DNA from 2 places in the Leisingera sp. SA215 genome. Region 2 is predicted to be linked to the other one. Evidence: riboswitches for the same ligand, from Rfam matches in the RefSeq annotation. Region 2 holds a riboswitch; the other holds the start of a gene.
The links. A riboswitch is a leader RNA that binds a small molecule or an ion and turns the genes downstream of it on or off. The one in region 2 is predicted to bind thiamine pyrophosphate.
Positions count from the first base shown of each region.

Region 1: another riboswitch for thiamine pyrophosphate. It lies ahead of thiC (phosphomethylpyrimidine synthase ThiC); the one in region 2 lies ahead of thiB (thiamine ABC transporter substrate binding subunit).

Region 1 covers NZ_JBVVXU010000028.1:24,770-39,465, reverse strand. Annotated here, with positions in the region: gene AC0KW6_RS20125 (thiamine phosphate synthase) at 1-61, opposite strand, end outside; gene AC0KW6_RS20120 (thiazole synthase) at 61-828, opposite strand; gene thiS (sulfur carrier protein ThiS) at 830-1,027, opposite strand; gene AC0KW6_RS20110 (FAD-dependent oxidoreductase) at 996-1,964, opposite strand; gene thiC (phosphomethylpyrimidine synthase ThiC) at 1,961-3,787, opposite strand; TPP riboswitch at 3,922-4,050, opposite strand; gene bioB (biotin synthase BioB) at 4,265-5,242, shown strand; gene AC0KW6_RS20095 (8-amino-7-oxononanoate synthase) at 5,242-6,381, shown strand; gene bioD (dethiobiotin synthase) at 6,396-7,112, shown strand; gene bioA (adenosylmethionine--8-amino-7-oxononanoate transaminase) at 7,109-8,404, shown strand; gene AC0KW6_RS20080 (pimeloyl-ACP methyl esterase BioG family protein) at 8,407-9,024, shown strand; gene AC0KW6_RS20075 (methyltransferase domain-containing protein) at 9,021-9,812, shown strand; gene AC0KW6_RS20070 (ABC transporter substrate-binding protein) at 9,996-10,964, shown strand; gene AC0KW6_RS20065 (ABC transporter substrate-binding protein) at 11,358-12,323, shown strand; gene AC0KW6_RS20060 (quaternary amine ABC transporter ATP-binding protein) at 12,334-13,398, shown strand; gene AC0KW6_RS20055 (ABC transporter permease) at 13,398-14,696, shown strand, end outside.
Region 2 covers NZ_JBVVXU010000008.1:181,850-196,545, forward strand. Annotated here, with positions in the region: gene AC0KW6_RS11175 (exodeoxyribonuclease VII small subunit) at 2-244, opposite strand; gene AC0KW6_RS11180 (histone deacetylase family protein) at 241-1,167, opposite strand; gene AC0KW6_RS11185 (response regulator) at 1,297-1,998, opposite strand; gene AC0KW6_RS11190 (MarR family winged helix-turn-helix transcriptional regulator) at 2,004-2,507, opposite strand; gene AC0KW6_RS11195 (branched-chain amino acid aminotransferase) at 2,670-3,536, shown strand; gene AC0KW6_RS11200 (MgtC/SapB family protein) at 3,739-4,209, shown strand; gene AC0KW6_RS11205 (helix-turn-helix domain-containing protein) at 4,237-4,449, shown strand; gene AC0KW6_RS11210 (LysR substrate-binding domain-containing protein) at 4,544-5,380, opposite strand; gene AC0KW6_RS11215 (SDR family oxidoreductase) at 5,477-6,181, shown strand; gene AC0KW6_RS11220 (DUF6552 family protein) at 6,171-6,425, shown strand; gene AC0KW6_RS11225 (DMT family transporter) at 6,432-7,367, opposite strand; gene AC0KW6_RS11230 (malonate--CoA ligase) at 7,462-8,964, shown strand; gene AC0KW6_RS11235 (cation efflux transmembrane domain-containing protein) at 9,053-9,691, opposite strand; gene AC0KW6_RS11240 (MerR family transcriptional regulator) at 9,764-10,180, shown strand; gene aroC (chorismate synthase) at 10,224-11,324, opposite strand; TPP riboswitch at 11,632-11,723, shown strand; gene thiB (thiamine ABC transporter substrate binding subunit) at 11,756-12,733, shown strand; gene AC0KW6_RS11255 (thiamine/thiamine pyrophosphate ABC transporter permease ThiP) at 12,709-14,265, shown strand; gene AC0KW6_RS11260 (thiamine ABC transporter ATP-binding protein) at 14,252-14,696, shown strand, end outside.

The DNA.
Region 1 (14,696 bases), on a different contig from region 2:
CATGGGGCACCAGCAGCTCCAGCCGGCCGACGTGGCCCGTGATCAGGTAAAACCGTTCCATCATGCAAACTCCGCCAAGCCGAGAACAGGGGTCGAGGGCACTGCCATGTCGCGCCGCTCCATCGGGTCGGCCTCATATCCCGCGCGCCCGGCCTCAATTGCCTGCGCCATGGCCGCAGCCATCCGGGCCGGGTCGCCGGCCTTGGCAACGGCGGTATTCAGCAGCACCGCGTCCATGCCCAGCTCCATCGCTTGCGCGGCATCCGAGGGCCGCCCGATGCCGGCATCGACAATCAGCGGCACTTCCGGGAAATGCGCCCGCATCGCCCTGAGCGCATCCGGGTTGCGCATTCCCTGGCCGGAGCCGATCGGCGCCCCCCAGGGCATCAGCAGCTCGCATCCGGCCTCCAGCAGCTTCTCGCCGACCACCAGATCGTCAGTGGTGTAGGGGAAGACCTGAAAGCCGTCTGCACAAAGGACGCGCGCCGCCTCGACCAGCCCGAACACATCCGGCTGCAGCGTGTCCGAATGGCCGATCACCTCCAGCTTGATCCAAGGCGTGCCGAACAGATCCCGCGCCATATGGGCGGTGGTCACCGCCTCCTGCACGGAATGGCAGCCTGCGGTATTGGGCAGGATCCTGCAGCCGGTCTCGCGCAGGCCGTCCCAGAAGCCGGCGCCGGAGCCGTCAGTGCTTTCCCGGCGCAAGCTGACGGTGATGATCCCGGTGCCGCTGGATTTCACCGCCGCCGCCAGAATGGCAGGCGATGGGTATTGCGCCGTGCCCAGGAGCAGGCGGGAGCTGATTTCTGTTCCGTAGAATTGCATCTCAGCCTCCTTGCATCGGGGCGAGCACTTCCAGTCTGTCGCCTTCGCTCAGCTGGACCGCTTCGCGGTTGCCGCGGGCGACGAAAGTGCCGTTCAGTGCAGTCGCCACGGACGAGCAGGCAAAGCCCAGCTCGTGCAGCGCCGCTTTCAGGTCGGTTGCGGATATCTCATGCGGTTTGGCGTTCACGATGATTTTCATCCGATGTCTCCGGTAACAGTTGATCCGCGGCCTGCTGTGCCATCGCGGGCGCCAGCAGAAAACCGTGGCGGTAAAGCCCGTTCAGGTAGAGCGTGCCGTCCTGTTCGGTCAGCCGCGGCAGGTTGTCGGGATAGGCCGGGCGCAGCCCTGCGCCGGTCTCCACCACACTGGCCTCTGCAAAGGCGGGATGCAGGGTAAAGGCGGCATTCAGCAGCTCACTGAGTGATCGCAGGCTGATGGCCCGGACCGAGCTGCTCTCGATCATGGTGCCGCCGATCATGAAATGCCCGTCCCCGCGGGGAACAAGGTACAGCGGCATCCGCGGATGCAAGAGACGCAGGGTGCGGCTGATCTCCACCTCAGGGCACTGCAGGACAGCCATCTCGCCGCGCACCGGGCGCAGGCCGGGCAGGGGTGCCGCCATGCCGGTGCAGTCCAGTGTGACACCCGCCGGGGCAGGGGTGCCATAGCGGATCTCACTCCCCGTTTCTTGCACCTTGGCACTCAGGTCGCGCAAGGCGCGCCGCGGGTCCAGGTGCGCCTCGCCGTCAAAGAACAGCCCCTGCGCGAACCGCCCCGCCAGCACCGGTTCCAGCGCCGCGATCTCCGCCCCCTCGACGCTGCGATGGCCCGTGGTGCGGCGGGCAAAGCGGCTGAGCTCTGCCCGGTCGCGGGGTGGCGCCACCACCAGCGTGCCGCGCCTGTGGACCGGGGTGACCCTGGCCCACCAGTCGAAGGCGCGGCTGCCGAGGGTGATCACTTGCTCCTCGGCGCTTTCGCGTTCGCACCAGGGCGCCAGCATGCCGCCGGCAAAACGCGCGACGCTGCTGTCCCCGGGCGCTTTCCCCCGTTCATAGACAGTGACCCGCGCCCCGCGCTGCGCCAGCTCATAGGCGCAGGCGAGGCCGGCAAGGCCCGCGCCTGCAATGGTGATCATTCCGCCGGTTCCGTCTTGGCCGCGGCGGCCTCGGCGGCAGGCACATACAGCTCGCCGCCCTCACGGAACTTGGCGGCCATCGCCTCCATGCCTTCCTTCTGCGCCTCGGCACGGATGTCGTGGCTGATCCGCATCGAACAGAACTTCGGCCCGCACATGGAGCAGAAATGGGCGACCTTATGGGCTTCCTTGGGCAGAGTCTGGTCGTGGAACTCCCGCGCGGTGTCGGGGTCCAGAGACAGGTTGAACTGATCCTCCCAGCGGAATTCGAACCGGGCGCGGCTCAGCGCATCGTCGCGGCGCTGTGCGCCCGGCAGACCCTTGGCCAGATCCGCCGCATGGGCCGCGATCTTATAGGTGATGACCCCGGTTTTCACGTCGTCGCGGTCTGGCAGCCCAAGGTGTTCCTTGGGCGTCACGTAGCACAGCATCGCGCAGCCGAACCAGCCGATCATCGCCGCCCCGATGCCGCTGGTGATATGGTCATAACCCGGTGCGATGTCGGTGGTCAGCGGGCCAAGCGTGTAAAACGGCGCCTCGTGGCAGCACTCCAGCTGCTTGTCCATGTTTTCCTTGATCTTGTGCATGGCAACATGGCCCGGCCCCTCGATCATCACCTGGCAATCCTTGGCCCAGGCGATCTTGGTCAGCTCGCCCAGGGTTTCCAGCTCGGCAAACTGCGCCTCGTCGTTGGCATCCGCAATCGAGCCGGGGCGCAGCCCATCACCCAGCGAGAAACTCACATCGTACTGGCGGCAGATGTCGCAGATTTCCTCGAAATGCTCGTACAGGAACGACTCCTTGTGGTGATGCAGGCACCACTTGGCCATGATCGAGCCGCCGCGCGACACGATCCCAGTCACCCGCTCCACCGTCATCGGCACCATGTGCAGCCGCACGCCCGCATGGATGGTGAAGTAATCGACGCCCTGTTCCGCCTGTTCGATCAGCGTGTCGCGGAACACTTCCCAGGTCAGGTCCTCGGCAATACCGTTGACCTTTTCCAGCGCCTGATAGATCGGCACGGTGCCGATCGGCACGGGGCTGTTGCGCACGATCCACTCGCGGGTGTTGTGGATGTTGCGGCCGGTCGACAGGTCCATCACCGTGTCGGCGCCCCAGCGGATCGACCAGACCAGCTTGTCGACTTCTTCCTCCATCGAAGAGGTGACGGCGGAGGTGCCCATATTGGCGTTGATCTTGACCAGGAAGTTGCGGCCGATGATCATCGGTTCGATTTCCGGGTGGTTGATGTTGGCCGGGATGATGGCGCGGCCGGCGGCGATTTCCGAGCGCACAAACTCCGGGGTCACGTAGTCGGGGATATTGGCGCCGAAATCATTGCCGTCGCGGGTGCCGTGGCAGGGCGACAGCTCGCGCAGCTGGTTTTCGCGGATCGCGACGTATTCCATCTCGGCGGTGATGATGCCGGCGCGGGCATAGGCCAGCTGGGTCGGCGCCGCGCCATCCTTGCCGCGCAGCGGCGCGGGTTTCACGGGAAACTCCGGCACCAGCCGGTCCCCCGCGACAAAGCCGTTGTCCTCGGGTTTCACGTCGCGGCCCTGGTATGCTTCGACATCGCCGCGGGCTTCGATCCACTGGCGGCGCAGTTGCGGCAAGCCCTGGCGGATATCGGTCAGCACGTCCGGGTCGGTATAGGGGCCGGAACTGTCATAGACCGGCAGCGGCGCTTCGCCCGCGGTGGGGTGGGTGGAGATTTCCCGCATCGGCACGCGGATGTCCTGGTGGACCTCGCCATTGACGTAGATCTTGCGCGACGCAGGCAAGGCGCCCGTGGTGATCTTGGGGTTGGGGACGTTCATTTTGGTGCTCCTCAAAGCCGAAAACTCAGAAAAGACACCAGATGAGGTGTGGCTTGGGAAACCGGCAGGCGAGGAGGCCTGCTTTACCGGAGTGCGCCCGTTTCAAACGGCTGTCCCCGCGGGGACAGGGGGCCAAAAGGCGCGTCCTTGCTTCCTACGCCAGTATCAACTGGGTCAGGTTCAAAGGGTCGCGCCGCCGGTTCGGGTTGCCCCGCACCTAAACGCCTCTCAGTCCCCTTGGCGGGACTCCCCTGCGTGGCTTTAGGGGTAGGGGAGGCGCAGGGGGCGCGTCAACCGGAATCTTTGTAGATTATTTTTATTTATTAAAATCATGGCGTTGTGTGGTGTGTTGGTTAAAATGCGGGGCAAATCGCTGCGGCGCGGCTTTGATGCTTGATCGCGGGTCATGAAATTATCTATAAAACTTGGCAACGCCATCCGCGCATGGCCAACAGGTATACGAGAACAGGAGACAGCATGCTGGACGCTGCACCCATCCGCACCGACTGGACCCGCGAAGAAGCGGAAGCGATTTACAACACGCCCTTTATGGACTTGCTGTTTCAGGCGCACACGGTGCACCGGCAGTATTTCGACCCTAATCAGGTGCAGAAATCCAAGCTCCTCAGCATCAAGACCGGCGGCTGCGCCGAGGATTGCGCCTATTGCTCGCAGTCGGCGCGCAACGGTGCGCAGCTGTCGGCCTCCAAACTGATCGAGGTTCAGCGCGTGATCGCCGAGGCGAAGAAGGCCAAGGAAGGCGGCGCGACACGCTATTGCATGGGCGCCGCCTGGCGCTCGCCCAAGGACCGCGACATGGCCGCACTCGAAGCGATGGTACAGGGCGTCAAGGACCTAGGCATGGAGACCTGCATGACCCTGGGCATGCTGGACGAGGATCAGGTGTTCCGCCTGCGCGATGCCGGGCTGGATTACTACAACCACAACATCGACACCTCCGAGCGTTATTACTCCGAAATCATCACCACCCGCACCTTTGCGGACCGGATCGACACCCTGAACCGGGTGCGCGAGGCGGGTATCAAAGTGTGCTCCGGCGGTATCGTCGGCATGGGTGAGCAGCAGCTGGACCGGATCGACATGATGCTGGCGCTGGCAACGCTGGAGGCACATCCCGACTCGGTGCCGGTCAATATGCTGATCCCGATCGCCGACACGCCGCTGGCCAATGTGGAAAAGCTGGACCCGATCGAATTTGTCCGCTCGGTGGCGCTGGCCCGCATCCTGATGCCGAAATCCCACGTGCGCCTGTCCGCAGGCCGCACCGATATGTCGGACGAAATGCAGGCGATGTGCTTCTTTGCCGGTGCCAATTCGATCTTTGTCGGCGACACGCTGCTGACCGCTGACAACCCGGAAGAGGACAAGGACCAGCAGCTGTTCGACCGTCTGGGCATCACCGCAATGGCGGTGGGATGTGACGGCAGCCGCTGATGGCGGGCGCCTTCCCGAGGCATGAAAAGTCGCTGGAAGCGCTGCGCAGCCGCGGGCGCTACCGGCAGCTGATGCCGCGGGACGGGCATGACTTTGCTTCCAACGACTACCTCGGCCTGGCGGGCAGCGACGTGCTGCGCGCGGCCGCCGCCGATGCGCTGGCGCGCGGCGTGCCGGTGGGGGCGGGCGGCGCGCGCCTGCTGCGCGGCAATGACGCGGAGCACGAGCGGCTTGAGTCTGAGGCTGCAGAATTTTTCGGCACCGAAGCCGCGCTGTTCATGGGCGGCGGTTTCAACGCCAATCAGGCGATCTTCTCGACCCTGCCGCAACAGGGCGATCTGGTCCTGTACGACGCGCTGATCCACGCCAGCACCCATGACGGCATGCGGCTGGGCCGGGCCGAGACCCGCAGCTTTGCCCATGGCGATGCTGCTGACGCTGGGCAGGTGCTGCGCGACTGGCGCGCAGGTGGCGGCACTGGGCAGGTCTGGATCGCGGTTGAGGCGGTCTATTCCATGGATGGCGATCTGGCGCCGCTGGACGCGCTGATGGCCTTGGCCGATGCAGACGGCGCCGTGCTGGTCGTGGATGAGGCGCATTCCTCCGGCCTGTTCGGAGATCTGGGGCGCGGGCTGGCGCATGGCATAGCCCACCGCCCCAACGTGCTGTCCCTGCACACCTGCGGCAAGGCGCTGGGCGCGTCGGGCGCGCTGATCTGCGGCCAGCGGGTGCTGGTCGAAACGCTGATCAACAAGGCGCGCGGGTTCATCTTTGCCACTGCGCCTTCGCCGTTGAACGCGGCGCTGGTGCGCGCGGCCTTGCAGGAGCTGCAGCAGAACCCCGCCCGCCGCGATCAGGCGTGGCAGGGGATCACCCATGCCCAAGCAGAGGCCAGACGCCTGTGCGGGCTGGAGGGCTTTCAAAGCCAGATCCTGCCGGTGGTGATCGGTGATGATAAGCGCACAATGGCGCTGGCGTCCGCAATGCAGGCGCAGGGATATGACATTCGCGGCATCCGCCCGCCGACAGTGCCGCGCGGCACCGCACGGCTGCGGCTGTCGATCACGTTGAATACGGGGGCAGAGGTCATCACCGCGATGTTCGAAGACCTCGCCCGCGAACTGGAGGCAAGCCCATGACGTCCATGACGCCCATGAACACGCTGGTCGTAACCGGAACCGATACCGGCATTGGCAAGACCATCTTCTCTGCCGGGCTGGTGCAGGCGCTGGAGGCCACCTATTGGAAACCCGTGCAATCCGGGCTGGAGGAAGAAACCGACAGCCAGATCGTCACCCGCCTGTCCGGCCGCCCGGCACTGCCGGAAGGCTATCTGCTGCAACTGCCCGCGTCGCCGCATCTGTCGGCCGAGGCAGAGGAGACAGAGATCGATCCGGACAGGCTGGAACTGCCCCAGGTGGATGGCGTGCTGGTGGCCGAGGGCGCGGGCGGGCTGATGGTGCCCTTGAACCGGCGCGCCCTGTATCTGGACCTGATTGCGCGCTGGGGCGCCCCGGTGATCCTGTGCGCGGGCACCCAACTGGGCACGATCAACCACACGCTGCTGTCGCTGAAGGCGCTGCAGGATGCAGGCAGCGACGTGGTTGGCGTCGCTTTCATCGGCAACCCGGAGCCTGAGGTGGAGGAAACCATCTGCCAGTTCGGCAAGGCGGCGCATCTGGGGCGGCTGCCCTATATCGAGGCGCTGCGCAGCGCACCGGGTGTCGGAAGTGACGCAGGCGGCCCGGCTGCGGGCGGTCCAGGCGCAACGCGCCCCGAAGAGGGTGCCGAGGCGCTGGCCACGGCCTTTGCCGAGAACATCAACCTCGACCTGATCCGCGAGGCGCTGAGCAAGGGAGATCCGGCATGACGGCCGACCTCAGCCAGCTGGAATTCGATCAGCAGCATCTGTGGCACCCCTACACCAACGTCGCCAAACCCGGCCCGACTTTTGTGGTCAAGGAATCGGAGGGCGTGCATATTACCCTCGATGATGGCACCCGGCTGATCGACGCCATGTCGTCCTGGTGGTGCATGATGCACGGCCACAGAAACCCGGCGATCACCCAGGCCATCCACGACCAGCTCGACACGCTGCCGCATGTGATGTTCGGCGGGCTGACCCATGATCCGGCGATTGAGCTGGGCCGCAAGCTGCTGGAAATCACCCCCGAAAGCCTCAGCCGCATCTTCTACTGCGACAGCGGCTCAGTCTCGGTCGAGGTGGCGATGAAAATGGCAGTGCAGTACCAGCACGCCATCGGCCAGCCCGGGCGCAAGGAGTTTGCCACCATCCGTTCCGGCTATCACGGCGACACCTGGAAGGCGATGAGCGTCTGCGATCCGGACACCGGCATGCACCACCTGTTCCAGGGCGCGCTGAGTGTGCAGCATTTCGTCAGCCGCCCGCCGATCCGCATCCATGAGGATTGGGTGGATGATCCGGCGCAAAACGGGCTGGGAGAACTGCGCGCGGTGCTGGAGGCCAACACGGATCGTATCGCCGCCTTCATTCTGGAGCCCGTGGTGCAGGGCACCGGCGGCATGTATTTCTACCACCCTGAATACCTGAACCAGGCACGGCGCTTGTGCGATGAGCTGGGTATCCTGCTGATCTTTGACGAAATCGCCACCGGCTTCGGCCGCACGGGTGAGCTGTTTGCCACCGGCTTCTGCACCGTGGAGCCGGACATCATCTGCCTCGGCAAGGGGCTGACCGGCGGTCATATTTCCTTTGCCTGCACCATGACGAACGACCGCGTTGCGGAAGGGGTTGGCGGCGGTAATCCCGGGATCTTCATGCATGGGCCGACCTATATGGCCAATCCGCTGGCCTGCGCTGCGGCCAAGGCCTCGCTGGATTTGCTCACCGGGCAGGACTGGCGCGGCACCGTTGCCGCGATTGGCCAGCAGATGCTGGCTGAACTGGCGCCTGCGCGGGATCTGCCGAATGTGGCGGATGTGCGGGTTCTGGGTGCGATCGGTGTCATCGAGATGGCGCATGCGGTCTCGGCGGACGAAGCCCATGCCCGGGCGCATGACATGGGCGTCTTCCTGCGCCCGTTCGGCAAGAACATCTATACCATGCCGCCCTTCATCACGTCCCCGGATCAGCTGAGCGAAATCACCGCGGGCATGCTGCGGCTGGCGCGGGAGCTGTAGCGATGGAATTCCGCTGGCTCAAACAGAACAGTGCGGCCGAGGCCATCGTGGTCTTCGGCGGCTGGGCTGTGGGGCCGGAGGTGTTCTGGCATCTGGACGGCGCGCAGGACATCCTGTTTGCCAGCGGTTACACCGATTTGGACGCGGAATTGCCGGACCTGTCCGGTTACGGGCAGGTCAGCCTGCTGGCCTGGTCTTTCGGCGTCGCCTCTTATGGCCATTGGCAGCAGGGGCGGCCTGACCCGTTCCGGCGCAAGGCGGCAGTGAACGGCAGTTTGCAGCCTGTGAACCGCGGTGCGGGCATTCCGCCTGCGGTGTTCCGCAGGACAATGGAGACGCTGAGCCTGGAAAGCTACCAAAGCTTTCTGACCCGCGTGTTCGGCGCTGAGCAAAAGGCCGAGGCGCTGGACGTGGAGGCGCGCCGCACCGAGCTCCTGGCGGTTGAGCGCCGCGGGGATGCGCCGCAGATGCGTTTTGACAGCGTCTGGATCAGCTCCGGCGACAAGATATTCCCGCCGGCCAACCTGGCACGGGCCTGGGCAGGGCAGAACGTATCGCATCTGGATGCGCCGCATGCGCCCTTTGACCGCTTCTCGCACTGGGAGGAGCTGTTCCAGTGAAAGACACGCTGCCGCCTCAGCTGGATCAGGGACGTGTGCGCCAAAGCTTCCGCCGCGGGCTGAAAAGCTACCATGGCACCGCATCCGTGCAGGCGGACATTGCGGCGCAGCTTGCCGGTCTGCTGCAAGCACAGGGCGCGCCCCGCCGGTTCGAGGCGGTATTGGAGTTCGGTTGCGGCACCGGCCATCTGACCCGGCAATTGCTGCAGCGGTTCACGGCCGGCAGCCTGCTTTTGAATGACCTGGTGCCCGAGGCGGCGCAGGCGCTGCAGGCGCTGGGGGGCGCAGCCCCGGCGCAGTCCCGGTTCGAGGCCGGCGCTGTCGAGACCCTGCCGCTGCCGCAGCAGTTTGACCTGATCGCCTCAGCCTCGACTGTTCAGTGGGTCGCGGACCTGCCGGCCTTGACCGCCCGGCTGGCGGCGCGGCTGAAACCCGGCGGCTGGCTGGCGCTGTCCGGCTTTGGCCGCAACCAGTTCCGCGAGTTGGCTGCGCTGGGGTCAGCCGCCGCCGCACCCAGCTATCTGGACGCCGGGGAATGGCCGTCGGTGCTGCCGGAAGGCTTGGAGATTCGGGCCGTCAGGCAGCAGCCGGCGGTGCTGGAGTTCGATACCGCCCTGGACCTGCTGAAACACCTGCGCCGGACCGGCGTCAACGGCCACGCCCAGCAAAGCTGGAGCCGCGGGCGGCTGCAGGAATTCGAGGACAGCTACCGGCAGCGCTTCGGCCGGGGCGGCAAGCTGCCGCTGACCTATGATCCGGTGCTGCTGGCGGCGCGCAGGACCGGCTAGCCGGCCAAGGCAGCCAGTTTGCGTGCTCCGCGGTTGAGGCAAGTTTTAGGTTTTTTCCGCGCCATAGGACCGCCGCTTCCGGCCGCGTGTTAACCTTTGTCAACTCCCGCCCGCTATACCGGATCCAGAGCCGTGCCCGGGGGTGCGGCGGGTGGAAATACTGGCAGTACGGGAGTGGCGCTAATGAATTTCAAAGCGTTTGCGGCAGCGCTGGGGGCGCTGGCGGTTTCAGGGGCTGTTCACGCAGCCGACATGGGGGATGCGGGGACGCCGATCCGGTTGTCGCTGAACAACTGGACCGGCCAGCATCTGTCGACATACATCGCCGGCGGCATGCTGGAAGAGGCAGGCTATACGGTGGAATACGTGGAGTCGGATCCGGCCGCCATCTATGACGAGCTGGCCGCAGGTGATGTCCACGCTCTAATGGAGATCTGGACCACCAGCAGCCCGGAGGACTATTACGCCGTGCGCGATGCCGGCCGCGTTGATGAGTTGGGCGACATGGGGCTGGACGCCCGCAATGGTGTGGTTTTCCCGCCCTATGTGGCGCAGATGTGCCCTGGCCTGCCGGATTGGGAGGCGCTGCGCGACTGCGCAGGTATCTTCTCGGCAGATGGCAAGGGCAAGCGCGGTATCTACGTCGGCTATCCGGAATCCTGGGGGTCGCCGGGGGCGGACCGGATCCGGGCCCTGGGCCTGCCGTTTGATGTGGTTGCCGCCGACTCCGAGGCCGCAATCATTGAGCAATTCCAGAACGCCTATAAGGAAAAGCGCCCGGTGATCGCCACCTTCTGGGCGCCGCACTGGGCGATGTCATCTTATGCGTTGCAATTTGTGCGCCTGCCGAAGCCGGAACCCGCCTGTTTCACTGATCCCTCCTGGGGGCCGAACCCCAAGGCCGCAGGCGATTGCGACTTTTACCGCGGCGGGGTGATGAAGGCGAGCTGGTCCGGATTCAAGGCGCGCTGGCCGGCTGCCCATGAGATCCTGAAGAACTATCAGCTGAGTATCTGGGACCAGCAGCCGCTGATCGGCCTGGTGGATGTCCGGGGCGAAACCCCGCAGGGCGCGGCCCGCGGCTGGCTGGCAGTGAACCGGGCCAAGTGGATGCCGATTGTCGAGGAGGCCACCGGCAAGGGCCGGTCCTGACCCGCCGGGCCCGGTTTCCGGTTTCAGTGCTCCCGCCCCGGGCGGGGGCGCTGCTGTTGTTTGCGCGCAATGGCTTGAAGCGGTATCCGCTGCCGCGCTATGCCGGATGCAGGCGTCAGTTGCGCGGAGCAGGGTGCTTTTGGAACTTGACTGATTGCACAAGAACTTAAACCGTTAATCGGAATATTTCGCATTTCCTGCCGCATCGGCTCGACAAACCGTCGTAATATGTTCCAATACTTGCATTATCCCCGGCCACACTTGGAACGTGGGCGTCTGATGGCAACAACAAGATCAGCCGCAAGGCCAGCGGCAGCCATGAACCACCGGGGTCCAAAACAGGCGCCAAGCCGGGCAATCGGCGGCGCAAGGCCACTGACAGGGAGTAGAATAATGAACTTCAAAGGATATGCGCTGGCGCTGGGCGCCGCATCAATGACGGTTGCTGCGGGTTTTGCCTCGGCGGCGGAACTCGGCGATACCAGCAAGCCGATCAAGCTGGCAGTCAATGAATGGACCGGCCAGCATGTGACCACCCATATTGCCGCCGGGATGCTGGAGGCCGCGGGCTATGAGGTGGAATTTGTCTCGGCCGGGATGCTGAACCAGTTCCAGGCGATTGCCGATGGCGACATTCACGCGACGCTGGAAATCTGGTCGTCGAACGTCTCGGATGAATATGCCAAGAAGATCGAAGAGGGCACCGTGGTCGAACTCGGCGATCTGGAGCTGAACGCGCGCGAAGGCATCGCCTATCCGGCGCATGTGGCCGAGATCTGCCCCGGCCTGCCGGCCTGGGAAGCGCTGAAGGACTGCGCGATGCAGTTCGCCACCGCGGAAACCCTGCCCAATGGCCGCCTGGTGGATTATCCCGCCGACTGGGGCACGCCTGGCGCCGACCGCATGGCCGGGCTGGACCTGCCGTTCAAGGCCGTGCCTGCGGGCTCCGAGGCCGCCCTGATCGTTGAACTGCGCGCTGCGACTGAACGCAAGACGCCGCTGCTGGTCACCTTCTGGCAGCCGCATTGGGCGATGTCGGCCTATGATGTGAAATTTGTCGATCTGCCGCCGGGCGAAGAGGCCTGTTTCACGGATCCGGCCTGGGGCCCGAACCCGAACGCGGTGAATGATTGCGATTTCTCGCCCTCGCGCATCTTCAAGGCGGCCTGGTCCGGCACTGAGGAAACCTGGCCTGCAGCCTATGAGATCCTGTCGAATTACACTTTGGCTGTGGAAGACCAGCAGCCGATGATGGGTGCGATTGATGTGGACGGCGGCAAGGTTGAAGAGGTGGTTGCTGCCTGGTTGGCCGAGAATGAGGCCAAGTGGCGCCCGGTTGTCGACGCCGCGATCAAGTGAGCCCTGCCCAGTGAGCGGCCCTGAAGCCGGCACCGGCACGCCTGCCATCACCTGCCGGAATGTCTGGCAGGTGTTTGGCAATGACGCAGGCAGCGCCTTGAAAGAGGCGCTGGCAAACCATCACTCGCCGCATGACGCTGCCGGGGAGCTGCGCCGCAAGGGGCTGATCCCGGCGGTTCAGAATGCTTCCTTTCAAGTGAGGGAAGGGGAGTTGTTTGTGATCATGGGGCTGTCGGGCTCCGGCAAGTCGACCCTGATCCGTTGCATCTCGCATCTGCTGCACCCAACCGGTGGTGAAATCCGCATCGACGGCGAAAACATCGTCGAGGCCAGCGCCAAGCGGCTGATCGAACTGCGCCGCAAAAAGCTGGGTATGGTGTTCCAGCATTTTGGCCTGTTCCCGCATATGACGGTCGTCGAAAATGTTGCTTATCCCTTGCGGGTCCAGGGGGTGAAGAAAAAGCAACGGCAGGCCAAGGCGGAAGAGGTGATCACTCTGGTCGGCCTGCGCGGCCGCGAAAACCACTACCCGCGCGAGCTGTCCGGCGGCCAGCGCCAGCGGGTCGGCATTGCCCGCTCACTGGTGGCGGATTGCTCGGTCTGGTTCCTGGATGAGCCGTTCTCGGCACTCGACCCGCTGATCCGGCGGCAGCTGCAGGATGAATTCCTCGAGATCCAGGCCAAGCTGAAGACCACCATCGTCTTCATCACCCATGACATCAACGAGGCGCTGAAACTGGCCGACCGCATCGCCATCATGCGCGATGGCAGGATTGTGCAGATCGGCACGCCGGCCGACATCGTGCTGCGCCCGGTGGATGATTACGTGCGCGAGTTTTCCAAGGATGTGGCTAAGGGCCGCCATGCCCGTGTGGCCTCGGTGATGGAAACCGGTGCGGAGCTGGTTTATGGCGCCGATGATCCCGGCCTGCGTCAGGACATGACGCTGGATGCCGCCCTGGCACGCTGCATGGAGCTGTACGATCCGGTGCCGGTCCGGTCGGCGGACGGCCAGCTGGTTGGCGTTGTGAACCCGGCAGACCTGGCGGCGGCGCTGCAGGTGGAGCAGGGCTGATGGCGGGTCTGACAAAAGGCGCCGCGGCGGCGCTGATCGCAGCGGCGGTTGGCGCTCTGTGCCTGCTTTTGGAAAGCAGTGTGCCTTGGCTGATGAAATTTCCCGCCGCCTGGGTGCTGCCCGCCACCGACTGGGTGGGGGCCGCCATGGAGTGGTTCCTGGCGCTGATCAAACCTGCGGCCCGCAGTTTCTCGGCGCTGATGTTCTATCCGATGGAAGCCGCCAATTACGTGCTGAGCAACACCCCCTGGCCGCTGGTCATCTGCGCCACCGCGGCATTGGCCTGGACCCTGGGCGGGGTGCGGATGGCGCTGATGGCCATCGCAGGTCTGGGGTTCGTGCTGGCGTCGGGCTACTGGCCCGAGAGCATGAACACGCTGGCGCTGGTCGCGGTCTCGGTACCGCTGGCGCTAATCATCGGCGGCAGCATCGGCATCCTGGCCAATGAATACCCGAAGATCCGCAAACCGGTGCAGGCGCTGCTGGACATCATGCAGACGGTTCCGACCTTTGCCTATCTCACCCCCTTGCTGGTGCTGTTCGGCTTTGGCCCGGTGGTGGGGCTGATTGCCTCCGCCATCTATGCCGCGCCGCCAATGGCCCGCAATGTGCTGCTTGGCCTGGAGCGGGTGGAGCCCGAGATCAAGGAGGCCGCCGTCATGGCCGGCGGCACCCGCCTTCAGCAGCTGTTCCAGTGCGAGATCCCCTCCGCCGGGCAGCAGATCATGGTCGGTGTCAACCAATGCCTGATGGCGGCGCTGTCGATGGTGATCATCGCCGCCGTGATCGGCGGCTTTGACGATATCGGCTGGGAGGTCCTTTTGACCATGCGCAAGGCGCAGTTCGGCCAAAGCCTGCTGGCGGGGCTGGTGATCGTGATCTTTGCAATCCTGATCGACCGGATGAGCGGCACCCTGACCGAAGACCGGCGCGAGAAACACGACCCGCGCATCGCCTGGGGCATTCTGGCCACCGGCGCGGCGGTGAGTGCGGCCTTCTGGGGCAGCCTTCAGCAGCCCGGCGCCTATGCCCTGTTCAACCCGGTGGCGGACAGTGTGGACAGGGGGCTGTCGGCCTTTACCACTGCAAATGCCGATGCGCTGACGGCGCTGAAGACCAACGTGCTGTTCTATGTGCTGCTGCCGCTGCGGATCGGGCTGGATCAGGCGGTGCTGCCCTTCACCTGGGGCTTTGCCTGGACCCCGGCGATGAGCCTGGGACTGTTTGCGGCGGCCGCCGCTGCGGGGCTGGTCCTGGCCCTGCGCGGCCGACTGGCGCTGGGCGTGATGCTGCTGATT
Region 2 (14,696 bases):
CTTAGCCGGCGTCCAGCGGCTGGGTGCCCTTGGGAGTGCCGTTTGCGTCCAGCGTGATGGCGGCGACCTTTTCCTCGGCGCGTTTCAGCTCGTCCTCGCAGCGATTCTTAAGCGCGGCGCCCCGGGTATAGAGGTCGATCGAGGCATCCAGCGCCACGTCGCCGCGCTCAAGCTGGTCCACCACGCCTTCCAGCTCTCGCATCGCCTGTTCAAAGCTCATCTGGTCTACGGGGGTCTCAGTCATGCCGGTGCCTTTATCAATTCTTCCACATGCGCGCGCGTTGCCGCGGCCAGCGCGTTCAGATCATATCCGCCTTCCAAAGTCGAGACGATACGGCCCTGGCAGAGATCACTGGCGAGTTTGCACAGCTCGGCGGTAATCCATGCGAAATCGGCTGTGGCCCAGTTGAGGCTGGCAAGGGGGTCGTCCTGATGGGCGTCAAAGCCGGCCGAGATGATGATCAGCTCCGGTTTGAACGCGCGCAGGCGCGGGAAGGCCTGCCCCTCATAGGCCGCCTGCATCTCCGCCCGGCCGGAGCCCGGCGCGAGCGGCATGTTCAGGATCGTGCCATGGGCGCCGTCCTCATCCGGGCGGCCGGAGCCGGGCCAGAGCGGCATCTGCTGGCTGGTGATCACCAGAGTGCGCGGTTCGTCCCACAAGATATCCTGGGTGCCGTTGCCGTGGTGCACGTCGAAATCCACCACCGCGACCCGGCTGAGGCCGTGATGGTCCAGCGCGTGTTTGGCGGCCAGCGCGGCATTGCCGAACAGGCAGAAGCCCATGGCAGTACCGGTCTCCGCGTGGTGTCCCGGCGGGCGCACGGCGGCAAAAGCGTTCTGCACCTCGCCGCCCAGCACCATGTCGACACCGCGCACCGCCGCGCCCGCTGCGCGGAAGGCGGCATCCAGAGAGCCGGGGGACATGAACGTGTCGCCGTCGATCTGTGCCCAGCCCTCCGCCGGGGAGGCTTTGCGCAAGTCCGAGAGGTAGTCTGCCGGGTGGATGCGCAGAATGTCGTCCTCGGCGGCCATCGGTGCGGTGATGCGCTTCAGCTCCAAGGGTTCCAGCGCGTGCAGGATGTACGCCAGCCGTGCGACCTGTTCCGGGTGGCCGTCAGGGGTCACATGAGTGAGGCAATCGGCATGGGTGATCAGGGCGGTGGTCATCGGGGTCTCCTCCTGCGGCGGGCCTTGGCGCGACCCTAGGAGGGGGCGGATTGTGGCCGCAAGGAAAAAGCCGGGACTCCGTTCCAGTCTACGGGATATTCTCAGCCAGAAAAAGGAGTGCAAAAGGCTTTAGTCAGGTGCCAGCATATAACCGGCGCCGCGCACCGTCTGCAGATATTGCGGCTGTTTCGGGTTCGGCTCGATCTTGCGGCGCAGGCGGGTGATCTGCACGTCCACAGCGCGTTCCTGCGCCTGACCGCGGTCGCGGCCCAGATCTTCGACCAGCTTGGTGCGGGACACTGGCTCGCCCGGCTGCGCCGAGAAGATCTTCATCAGCTGGCTTTCGGTGCCGGTGAGGCGGATCAGCTCGTCGCCCTGCCACATCTCGCCGCGTTCAATGTCATAGCGGATGGCGCCCAGATGCAGCACTTTGAGGGCACATTCCTGTGCCACAGTGTCCGGCATCCGCCGCAGGATCGCGTTCACCCGCAGCAAAAGCTCCTTCGGCTCAAAGGGTTTGGGCAGGTAGTCATCTGCACCTGCCTCCAAGCCAGCGATGCGGTCTTCGGTCTCGCCTTTGGCGGTCAGCAGCAGGATCGGTGTGGCCATGGTCTCTCGCAGCGATTGCGTCAGCGAGATACCGTCCTCGCCGGGCATCATCACATCCATGACGATCAGGTCAAAATCCAGCCCTGCCAACACCCGCCGGGCATGGGCCGCATCCCGCGCTGCCGTTACCAGAAAGCCGGACCGCATCAGGAATTTTTTCAGAAGGCTGCGGATGCGCTCGTCGTCATCGACGATCAGCAGATGGGCGTCATTCATGCTCATGTGGCTCAATCCCGCAGCTTGGCATAGGCACGGCGCATATCCGCATCCATCATTGCCTCAAGCACTTTCTTGAATCCTTGCACCGCTTCGGGGCCTGCATCCTTATAGGCGGCGCGCATCCGGGCGCGCTGGGCATCCGACAGCGTGGCCTCCAGAGCGGCGCCCTGATCAGTCAGGTACAGATGCCGCTCGCGCTTATCCAGCTCACCCACCTTGCTGATCACCAGACCATCGCCGATCAATGTGCGCAGCACCCGGTTCAGCGATTGTTTGGTGACACCCAGTATGCTGAGAAGGTTGTTCACTGTCGTGCCGGGCGAACGGTTGATAAAGTGGACCGCCCTGTGATGCGCCCGGCCATAGGACAATTCTGCCAGAATCCGGTCCGGGTCGGCCGTAAAGCCGCGGTAGGCAAAAAACATTGCCTCGATCCCCTGGCGCAGCTGCTCATCCGTCAGGAACAGCAGGCTTTCGCCGCCGTATCCCTGCCCTGTCCGGCCTTCAGGCATTCGGTGCCCCCTCGTCTGTAATGCCGGTCAGTTTATGTCAGTGTTGTTGACATTCCAAGGGTGAAGATGTATCGAATCGCAGCTTTGGCGCAAGATTGTGTCCGGTCCGGTCGCAGCTAGCGCAATAAATGGAAATCCCGCAGAGTTTTAGGAGGGTGCGGCATGGCAAGTTATGACGACCGCGACGGTGTGATCTGGATGGATGGGGAATTGGTCGACTGGCGGGATGCCAAGGTGCATATTCTGACCCATGCCATGCATTATGCCTCCTCCGTGTTCGAAGGCGAGCGCGCCTATAACGGCAAGATCTTCAAGAGCCGCGAGCATTCCGAACGCCTGATCGCATCGGCCGAGGCGTTGGACATGCCGATGCCTTACACAGTCGATCAGATCGAGGCGGCCAAGGGTGAGGCGCTGAAGGCTTCCGGCCTGCAGGATGCCTATGTGCGGGCGCTGGTCTGGCGCGGGTCCGGTGATGATATGGGGGTGGCCTCGGCTGCCAACCCGGTGCGGATGGCAATCGCGGTCTGGGGCTGGGGCGCCTACTATGGCGACGCCAAAATGCAGGGCGCCAAGCTGGCGATTGCCGAATGGAAACGCCCCTCGCCGGAAACCATCCCGGTCCATGCCAAGGCGGCAGGCCTTTACATGATCTGCACTATATCCAAGCACAAAGCGGCCGCGCAGGGCTGCTCGGACGCGCTGTTCATGGACTGGCGCGGGTTTGTGGCCGAGGCGACCGGCGCCAACATTTTCTTTGTGAAGGATGGCGAGGTGCACACCCCTCTGGCGGATTGCTTCCTCAATGGCATTACCCGCCAGACCGTGATCCAGATGCTGAAAGACAAGGGGATCACCGTGCATGAGCGCCGCATCAAGCCGGAGGAAATGGAAGGCTTTGAGCAGTGCTGGCTGACTGGCACCGCCGCCGAAGTTACGCCGGTTGGCGAGATCGGACCCTACAAATTCGAAGTCGGCGCGCTGACCCGTGAGATCGCCGAGGACTACGAAAAACTGGTCCGCGCGTAAGCGCACGCCAATAAGGCACGGAAAACCCCGCCTGCGTGCGGGGTTTTTTCTTTGCGGCGCCGGACTGCCTTTCACGGTTCATAGCGGCCAAAGCCATTTTTCTGCACTCATTCCGGTACTGTGCCATAGTCGGGCATATTGACGGAAAATCATTCCGGGGCACGCTGCGTGCTGCTGCCCGCCACGGAGGAACGGGAACGCGATGGACCTGAGTATTGCTTATGTGAGCTATTGGGAGCTGTGTCTGCGCCTGATCTGCGCCGCTGCAGCCGGCGCGCTGTTGGGCCTGGACCGGGAGCTGCGGCATCGCAAGGTGGGCATGCGGACCTATATGATTGTCTCGCTTGGGGCGGCGGGTTTTACCTTGATCACCATGGAATTGTCGATGGAAGCGCTGACCCTTGATATGGGAACTGACCCGACGCGAATTATGCAGGGGATTGTCGGAGCGATCGGCTTTCTAGGCGCCGGGGCGATCATACATGGCGATGAGCGGGTCGGAGGGATGGCGACGGCGGCCAGCCTTTGGGCGGCCGGGGGTGTCGGCATGGCCTCGGGGCTAGGCTATTATGGTCACGCGGTGCTGCTGGCGCTGCTCGCTGCCGGCATTCTCGCCATGAGCCGGTTGATGAGCAACCGCGGCCGGGAGGACCGGCCGGATGTCCGTGACTGACCCTGCGGATGATCGGATCCGAGGTACATGTGGCGCACTTCCTCCGCTCAGGAGTTTACCGCCAAGATGGAGGTGACACCGATGCAATACCTGATCGGCTGGCGGCTGCAGATCGCCTGCCAAGGGCTGACGGAACAGGGGCTGACCGTGGCCGCCGCCGCGGAAATTGCCGGCTGCGCGTCCGAGCCCGCCTTTTCACGGGTGTTCCGCAAACAGGTCGGCATGTCGCCCGCAGCCTAGCGGCAGCAGCAAGTGGCGGCCTGAACGGGGCCGCGGTGGTGCCATTAATTCACCTAAGGCTACGGAAATCGCCGCGGCTGCCCCTGACCGAGCCCTACTGGCGCAACAGCCAGTCCACCACCGTCTTGGCCCGGCCCCTTGCGCTGGGCCACAGCACATAAAATCCCTGGTCCCCCAGACGGGGTGCTTGCCAAATGACCACCAGCGGCTGGCTGCCAAGAAATATCCGTGGCACCAGTGCGATGCCCTGGCCGTTCATGGCCGCATCCATAGCCAGAGCGGTCTGGTTGAATTGCAGAACCCTTCCGGTTGCATTAAGCCCTTCCTGACGCAGCAGCAGATCCCAATGCCGATGCCCGTCCTGGATCAACGTGTACTGCGCCAAGTCGGCGAGATCTGGAGTATCTCCCAAAGTCAAAGCCATATCCTGTGGTCCCACGGCGACCAGATCTACAAGCGAAAGCAGGGCAGAATTCAAACCTCCCTCCTGCGGCTTGCCGCCCTGACGGATAGCAATGCCGATCCCATCGCGTTTGAAATCAGTCAGGCTTTCCTCGGCCACCACCCGCAAATCAATATCCGGATGCGCCGCTTCGAACTCCGGCAGCCGCGGCACCAGCCATTTCGACGCAAAGGAAGGCGTCACCGACAGCGTCACCTGCTGCACCGCCGGCGCCAGCTTGTCCGTCGCGTCGCGGACCAGCGTCAGGGCTTGGCTCACCGGCGCGTGGTAACTGCGCCCGGTATCCGTCAGCGTCAGCCCGCGTGCGTGGCGGTGGAACAGCTTATGCCCCAGATCCGCCTCCAGCCTGCGCACCTGCTGAGCAACGGCCCCTTGGGTCAGATGCAGCTCCTCGGCCGCACGGCCGAAGTTCAGGTGGCGGGCGGCAGCGTCAAACATCCGCAGGGCATTGAGGTTGGGCAGGCGCATCAGATCCAAGACAGTAGTTTTTCTGCAGTCTCGCGCGATGAGACATGATTGGTCAAGCGCGCCGTCAACCTCCATCTTGAGAACAAGCAAAGGAGTATGGATATGACCAAAGTTGCTCTCTTCACCGCCGCAGGCAGCGGCATGGGCGCCGAGGCTGCCCGCCATCTGCACGAACAGGGGTATGAGGTTGCCATTCTCTCCTCCTCAGGCAAGGGCGAGGCCCTGGCTCAGGAACTGGGCGGGGTGGGGCATAGCGGCTCTAACATAAAGCAAAAGGATCTGCAGGCGCTGGTGGACAAGGCGATGGACCGCTGGGGACGGATCGACGTTCTGGTCAATTCCGCAGGTCACGGGCCCAAGGGCGACATTATGGAAATCAGCGATGACGACTGGCATCTGGGGATGGAATACTACCTGATGAACGTGATCCGCCCGGCCCGGCTGGTGGCCCCGATCATGGCAGCGCAGGGGAAAGGCTCGATCATCAATATCTCGACGTTTGCGGCGTTTGAGCCGGATCCGCTGTTCCCCACGTCCGGCGTGTTCCGGGCCGGGCTGGCGAGCTTTGCCAAGCTTTTTGCGGACAAATTCGCGGCCCGGGGCGTGCGGATGAACAACGTGCTGCCGGGTTTCATCGACAGCCTGCCTGAAACCGAGGACCGCAAAGCCCGCATTCCTATGGGCCGTTACGGCACCTCGCGTGAGATTTCTGCGCTGATTGCTTATCTGGCCTCGGAAGAAGCCGCTTATACAACTGGCCAGAACATCCGCGTCGACGGGGGGCTGACCCGTGCAGTCTGACGCTCAGGCTTTGCCAAAAGCAACCACACTCAACCCGGCATTTGTTCTGAAATGGGCCGCGTCCATCGTGCAGATCCTCGGATACTCTGCCACCGCATGGGGCTTGCATCCCTGGAATATCTATCTGTTCCTGGCTGGACTCACAGGCTGGTTCCTGGTTGGCGTGCTATGGAACGACCGGGCGATCATGCTGATCCACATTGTGGCTCTTGGCGCGATGATTTCCGGTATCTGGTCCAGTTAGAGCTTGTTATCCGCCCTTGGGGTCGATCATTGGCTTGGCCTTGCCGCGTTGCAGGCCCAGCCGGTGCTCGCGCCAGATCACCAGAACATTGCCGGCAATGACCAGCGCTGCGCCGGCCAGCATCACCAGCGTCGGCCACTCGTCGAACCAGATATAGCCGATGATAATTGCAAAGATCATCGAGGCGTAGTCATAAGGCGCCAGCATCGAGGCCGGGGCAAAGCGGTAGGAGGAGGTGACCAGGATCTGGGCCACCCCGCCAACCAGCCCGGCACTGACCAGCAACGCGGCCGTATTCGGATCGGGCATCACCCAGCCGAAAGGCGCGGTCAGCAGCGCCAGCCCGGAGGCGGTCAGCGAGAAGTAGAACACGATTGCTGCGGTGTGCTCGAACTGCACCATCCGGCGGATGTGGATCTGCACGAAGCCTCGGGCGACAGTGGCGCCGACCACCAGCAGCACGCCCAGCATGGCGCCATTCTCTAGATCGCCGCCCAGCCGCGGCCAGATCATGATCAGCACGCCAAGCAGGCCAATCGCAACGGCGCTGATCCGCACCAGCCGGATGGTTTCTCCCAGGAACAGCGCGGCCAGGATCAGGGTGAAAATCGGGGTGGCATAGCCGATGGCGGTGACCTCCGGCAACGGCAGCAGCGCCAGCCCCATGAAGGTCATCCCCATCGCCGAGGTTCCGACCAGCCCGCGCCACACGTGATACATAGGCTTTTTTGTGATCAGCCCGTGCCGCAGCTCGCCGCGCGCGGCGAGCCAGGCAACAATTACCGGAATCGCGAAGAAGGAGCGAAAGAACACCGCCTCCCCTGCCGGCACAGTTTCGGATGTTGCCTTGATGATCCCCGACAGAGCGGTGAACAGCGCAATCGCTGCCACTTTCAGCAGGATCGCCAGCATAGGCCGATGCGATGTTAAGGAGTTTACCATGGCGCGACCCTGCTCCCAAGCGCCGTAAAGATCAATGGCTTGATTTCGGACGGGGAGAAGGCGCAAATGGCGCCGGTTTAGACGGGAGCCGCCAATGTATGATGCCAATCACCTGATCCGCTTGCTGCGCCAGTCGTCGCTGGGGCGCGACGATCATGTTTTTGCCCGGCAGCCGGATGGCGGCATGGTCACTTTCGGGGCGCTGTTTGCTGGTGCAGAGCGGATGGCGGCGGCATTGGCGGCGCAGGGCGTTCGGCCCGGGGACCGGGTGGCAGTGCAGGTGCAGAAAACCATTCAAGCGATCGAACTGTACCTCGGCACCGTCATGGCCGGCGGCATCTTCCTGCCTTTGAACACAGCCTACACCGGGCCTGAGGTGGCCTATTTCGTGGGCGACGCAACGCCGCGCGTCATGGTCTGCGATCCCACGCGGCTGAAGGAGATCTGCACTATCTGCGGGGCGTCGCAGGTTCTGACGCTGGATGCGGCGGGGCAGGGATCCTTGCGCGATCTGGCGGATGGGCAGCCCGGGTTTGACCCCGTTGCCCGCGAGCCGGATGATTTGGCAGCGATCCTCTACACCTCCGGCACTACTGGCCGCTCCAAAGGCGCGATGCTGAGCCATGAAAACCTGGCGTCCAACTCGCTGACCCTGAGGGATTATTGGAGGTTCACCAAGGAAGACGTGCTGATTCACGCCTTGCCGATTTTCCACACTCACGGGCTGTTTGTGGCGACCAATGTGGCGCTGTTTGCGGGGGCCCAAGTGGTGTTCCTGCCTATGTTCGATGCCGATGCGATCCTGCAGGCAATGCCCGCCGCCACGGCGCTGATGGGGGTGCCGACCTTTTACACCCGCTTGCTGGCGGATGACCGCCTCACGCAGGAGCGGGCCGCAAACATGCGCCTGTTCATTTCCGGATCCGCGCCCTTGCTGGTGGACACCCACGAGCAATGGGAGGCCCGCACCGGCCACCGCATTCTGGAACGCTACGGAATGACCGAAACCAATATGAGCACCTCAAACCCCTATGACGGAGAGCGCAGGGCCGGCACCGTTGGTTTCCCGCTGCCGGGGGTCGAGGCGCGGGTGATGCAGGACGAGGCAGAGGTGCAAGCCGGAGAGATCGGCGTGCTGGAGGTGCGCGGGCCGAATGTGTTCCAGGGTTACTGGCAGATGCCGGAGAAAACGGCAGAGGAACTGCAGTCGGACGGCTGGTTCATCACCGGTGACATGGCGAAGATTGATGCCGAAGGCTATGTCACCATTGTCGGGCGCGAGAAGGATCTGATCATCACCGGCGGGTTCAACGTTTACCCGAAAGAGGTCGAGAGCCTGATCGACGGCCTGCCCGGCGTGCTGGAAAGCGCGGTGATCGGCGTGCCGCATCCCGATTTCGGCGAGGGTGTGGTGGCCGTGGTGGTCCCTGACGGTGACGGCACAAGCGCCGAAGCGATCAAGGCGGCGCTTTCCGGCCAACTGGCCAAGTTCAAGCAGCCCAAGGAGATCATCCTGCTGGACGCGCTGCCGCGCAACACCATGGGCAAGGTGCAGAAGAAAGCCCTGCGCGAAGAGTACGCAGGGCTTTTCTGCTAATTTTCACCGACCCGGGCCGTCGGCCCGGGCAGCGCCCGTCCGCCCCCACGGGCGGGCGCTTCGCTTCCGCCCGCGGACGGTCTCTGCCCTAGTGCTGATGCGCTTCTGCGTGCGCCTCTTCCTCGCGCCATTCCCGCACCGCCTGCACCAGGATCTGGAAGGCAGAGCTCAGGAACAGCCCGCCCATGATCCCGGCCACGATCAGGTCCGGCCAGCCAGTCGCCGTGCCCCAGACCCCCAGCGCCGCAATCATCACCGCGACATTGCCGATCGCATCATTGCGTGAACACAGCCAGACCGAGCGCACATTGGCGTCGCCGTCCTTGTAGCGCGCCAGTAACATCACCGAAATCAAGTTCGCCGCCAGCGCCATAAATCCGATAACACCCATGATTTGGGCTTGCGGAACACCGACATAGAACACCTGATACACCGTGGACCCGAACACCCAGGCCCCCATCAGCAACAGGCTGACCCCCTTGCCCAGTGCCGCCAGCGCCCGGGTGCGCAGGGATGCCCCGATCACCGCCAGCGAAATGCCATAAGTCAGCGCGTCGCCCAGGAAATCCAGCGCGTCTGCTTTCAGTGCCTGGCTGCCGGACAGCTGGCCAGCCCCCATTTCCACCGCGAACATCCCGGCGTTGATGGCGATCACCAGCCATAGCCTGCGTTTGTAGTCCGCGGAAACCCCGTCAAATTTTGCCTCATGATTGCAGCAGCCTGCCATTTCACTTGTCCTCAATTCTGATTCGGGATCAACCTAAGGGCTCTAGTCACTAGAGCTTCAAGAGGATCTGCGATGTTTTCTATCGGCCAGCTGTCCAAGGCCACCGGCGTGAAGGTGCCCACCATCCGCTACTACGAGGAAATAAGCCTGCTGCCACCGCCGGGCCGCAATGCCGGCAATCAGCGGCGTTACGGGCAGGACGGGATGGATGCGCTGGGGTTCATCAAGCACGCCCGCGACCTTGGGTTTTCACTGGAGGATATCAAGCTGCTGATGGGGCTGGACGGCCAGCTGGGGGACGACTGCGCCGCGGCAGACCGCATCGCCCGCAGCCAGCTTGCCAATATCCGCGACCGCATCCGCCAACTGGAACAGCTGGCCTCGGAGCTGGAGCGGATCAGCCACCTCTGCGACGGCGGCAACGGTGGCTGCTGCAAGGTGCTGACCGCGCTCGGCGATCACAGCCAATGCGCCACAGATCACGACTAGCCTGCGCAGGCATGCGGGCATTCAGTCTGATTAGCGCCTGTTTTCAGCCGATATGGCCCTGATTCTCGCCAATCTGACCGCGGTGCAGCAGCAGGTGGTCCAGGATCACGCAAGCCATCATCGCCTCGGCCACCGGCACCGCGCGGATGCCGACGCAGGGGTCGTGACGGCCCTTGGTGATGACTTCCACAACCGAGCCATCCTTGCGGATCGACTGGCGCGGGGTCAGGATCGAAGACGTCGGCTTCACCGCAAAGCGCACAATCACGTCCTGTCCGGTAGAAATCCCGCCCAGAATGCCGCCGGCGTGGTTGGAGGAATACTCAGGACCGGTTTCCCCCATAAAGATCTCATCGGCGTTTTCCGAACCCTTGAGCCGGGCGGCATTCATGCCTTCGCCGATCTCCACGCCCTTCACCGCGTTAATCGACATCATTGCAGCCGCCAAGTCGGTGTCGAGCTTGCCATAAACCGGTGCGCCGATGCCGGCAGGGACACCCCGGGCGACAACCTCAACCACCGCGCCAACCGAGTCATGCGCCTTGCGAAGGGCCTGCAGATAGTCTTCCCACTCCTGCACCGCACCCGCGTCGGGGATCCAGAAATCATTCTGTTCGATCGCGTCCCAGTCGAACCGGCTGCGATCGATTTCCAGCTCACCCATCCGGGTCATGTAACCCTTGATCTCCATCCCCGGTGCCAGCGCCTTGATTGCTTCACGTGCAACACCGCCGGCCGCAACCCGCGCCGCGGTTTCGCGCGCCGAAGACCGCCCGCCGCCGCGGTAGTCGCGGTTGCCGTATTTCTGGAAATACGTGATGTCGGCATGGCCCGGACGGAAGGTCTGGGAAATTTCACCGTAGTCCTTGGACCGCTGGTCGGTGTTTTCGATCATCAGCTGGATCGGCGTGCCAGTGGACATGCCATCGAACACGCCGGACAAGATCTTTACCGTATCCGGTTCATTCCGCTGGGTGGTGTTCTTGTTCTGGCCGGGACGGCGTTTGTCGAGCCACTGCTGCAGCACCTCCGGTTTCAGCGGGACATTCGGCGGACAGCCGTCCACGGTGGCGCCAAGCGCAGGCCCGTGACTTTCGCCCCAGGTGGTGACACGGAAGAGGTGTCCAAAGCTGTTCATCGACATGAAGCGCGGTCTCCTTTGCGGGACGTGCTTACCTGTCCAGGCGCAACGCCTCAAGGGGCATCCGTTGCCGCAGCGGCGCTGCCTGTCAGTAGGCGCCCGCGAACACCCCTTGCAAACAAGGCCGCGCACAGGCTCAAGGGTTAACAGGGCAGAAAGGACAGAGAGTTACACCAAATGTTTCGCGCGCGAAACATTTGGTCAGTAATAATGACCTATTATTGGGGTGCCGCAGGGCAGTCCGGATGCCCTGAACACCAAGGCCAGACGGGCCTTCTGCTTGTCTTTCCTTGCACTGAACTTTAAGGTCCGCGAGACCTCGGGGTGCGCGGCAGCGCTGAGATGACACCCGTTGAACCTGAACCGGATCACACCGGCGGAGGGAAGGTACTGGACAGCCTCCATCCTTGCCCAAAGCCGCAAAGGAGGATGGCATGAAACATCTTGCATTTGCAGCGGGACTGCTTGGTGCCTCGGCAGCCATTGCCGAAACGCCCGAACTCACCGTTTATACCTACGACAGCTTTGTCTCCGACTGGGGCCCCGGCCCGGCAGTCGAAAAGGCGTTCGAAGAGGTCTGCGGCTGCGATTTGAAGCTGGTCGGCGCGGGGGACGGCGCCGCACTTTTGGCGCGGGTGAAGCTGGAAGGTGAACGGTCCGACGCCGATGTGGTGCTGGGGCTCGACACCAACCTGACCGCCGCAGCCAAGGAAACCGGCTTGTTTGCCGAGCACGCAGTCGGTGCCGATTTCGCGCTGCCGGTCGAATGGAACGATGCGGTCTTTGTGCCTTATGACTGGGGCTATTTCGCCTTTGTCCACAACGCCGGCGCAGCTGCACCGGCAGACTTCAAAGCCTTGGCCGCCAGCAACAAAAAAATCGTCATACAGGACCCGCGCTCTTCAACCCCCGGTCTGGGTTTGCTCATGTGGGTCAAGGCAGCTTATGGCGACGAGGCGCCGGAAATCTGGATGGGCCTGTCAGACAACATCGTGACCGTAACCAAGGGCTGGTCCGAGGCCTATGGAATGTTCCTGGAAGGCGAGGCCGATATGGTGCTCTCCTACACCACCTCGCCCGCCTATCACCTGATTGCCGAGGAAGACGGCTCCAAATCGGCAGCCGCTTTCAATGAAGGCCATTACATGCAGGTCGAAGTTGCGGGCAAGCTGGCAAACAGCGATCAGCCTGAGCTGGCCGATCAGTTCCTGGCCTTCATGGTGTCCGACGCCTTTCAGTCGGTCATTCCGACCACCAACTGGATGTATCCTGCAGTGACACCGGCAGCGGGCCTGCCAGAGGGTTTTGAGACGCTGATCGTGCCGGAGAAATCACTGCTGCTGAGCGAGACTGAAGCGGCGGAATTGCGGGATGCGGCGCTGGGCGAATGGCTGGACGCGCTCAGCCAGTAAGCGGCTTTCCTGGAATCAGCGCGGCACTGCTTGTCGTCGCGCTGATCTTGGGAACCTTGGGTGCTGTGGCACTCAGGGCCGAGGCCGGAACCGGATTGGGTGCCAGCGACTGGGCGGCGTTGCGGTTCACGCTCACTCAGGCCAGCCTGTCGGCGCTGCTGAGCGTCGGTCTGGCGGTTCCCGTGGCCCGCGCACTGGCGCGGCGGCGGTTTCCGGGGCGGGCTCTGCTGATTGCCCTGCTCGGCGCCCCCTTCATCCTGCCAGTGATCGTCGCCATTCTGGGTCTGCTGGCGGTGTTTGGCCGGGCTGGCTGGCTGAGCAGCTTTTTCGGCCTGATCGGGCTGGAGCCGGTGCAAATTTACGGTCTGCACGGGGTGGTCCTGGCGCATGTCTTCTTCAACCTGCCGCTGGCCACACGGCTGATCTTGCAAGGCTGGCAGGAAATACCGGCTGAACGCTTCCGTTTGGCGGCGCAATTGAAGGCCGGGCCGCTGGCGATGTGGCGGCTGTTGGAGGGGCCGATGCTGCGCCGGGTGGCGCCGGGTGCTTTGGCTGTCGTTTTTGCCATCTGCCTTTCCAGCTTCGCGGTTGCGCTGACCCTTGGCGGCGGCCCCAGGGCGACCACAATCGAGCTCGCGATCTACCAAGCATTCCGATTTGATTTCGATCTGGGCCGCGCCGCGCTTTTGTCTGGGGTGCAGTTGCTGCTGACCGGCGCTGCGGCACTGGCGGCGCTGCGGGTGTCGGCAGGCGAAGGTTTCGGCGCCGGCCTTGACCGCGCGGTGCGGCGCTGGGACGGGCAGGGGGCTGCGGCGCGCGGTCTTGACGCCGCCTGGATCGCTCTTTCAGCCGGTTTCCTGTTGCTGCCGCTGGCAGCGATTGTGCTGTCTGGACTGCCCGGTCTTGCTGATTTGAACAGCACGGTATGGCGGGCCGCGGGAAATTCCATCCTGGTGGCTGCAATCAGCACAGTGATCCTTTTGGCGTTGGCTTTGCCAATGGCGGCTGCCGCTGCGGCCGGCCGGAACAGCCTGACCGAATTGTCGGGCATACTTGGCCTTGCGGCTTCCCCTTTGGTGATCGGTACCGGGCTGTTCATTCTGATCTACCCGGTTGCAGACCCCTTTGCCCTGGCGCTGCCGGTCACCGCATTGGTCAATGCGGTGATGGCGCTGCCTTTTGCCATGCGTATCCTGGTCCCGCGGGCGCGGGAGGTGCTGGGCCGCTATGGCCGGTTGTCGCTGTCGCTGGATATGCAGGGCTGGGCCTTTGTGCGCCGGGTCTATCTGCCCCGGATGCGCGCACAAACCGGATTTGCCGCGGGTTTGGCCGCAGCACTGTCGATGGGGGATCTGGGTGTGGTGGCGTTGTTTGCCGATCCAGATTTCGCCACTCTGCCCTTGCAAATCTACCGGCTGATGGGGGCATACCGGATGGACGCGGCGGCAGGGGCGGCGCTCCTCTTGCTGGTGCTCTCGATGGGGGCGTTCTGGATTTTGGACCGCGGAGGGCGCTGGCATGCTGAAGTTTGAGAATTGCCGTATTATGAACGGCGGCTATGCGGTGGAGGCGGACCTGGAGATTGCGCCGGGCGCCTGCGTCGCGGTGATCGGGCCTTCGGGTGCCGGGAAGTCCACGCTGGTGGAGGCGGTGGCAGGCTTCCTGCCCGTCATCCGCGGGTGCATTTCCTGGAACGGCTCGGACCTGACCAGCAAGGCGCCTGGCAAGCGGCCGGTGGCCATGCTGTTTCAGGACGGCAATCTGTTTCCGCATCTGACCGTGGCGCAGAACGTCGGCCTGGGGCTGCATGCGAACCTGCGGCTCAATCAGGCGGAGTGGCAAAAGATTGACGCCGCGCTGATCCGGGTTGGCCTTGGCGGCATGGGACCCCGAAAACCCGCGGCACTGTCCGGAGGGCAGCAAAGCCGGGTGGCCCTGGCGCGGGTGCTCGTGCAGGGCCGCG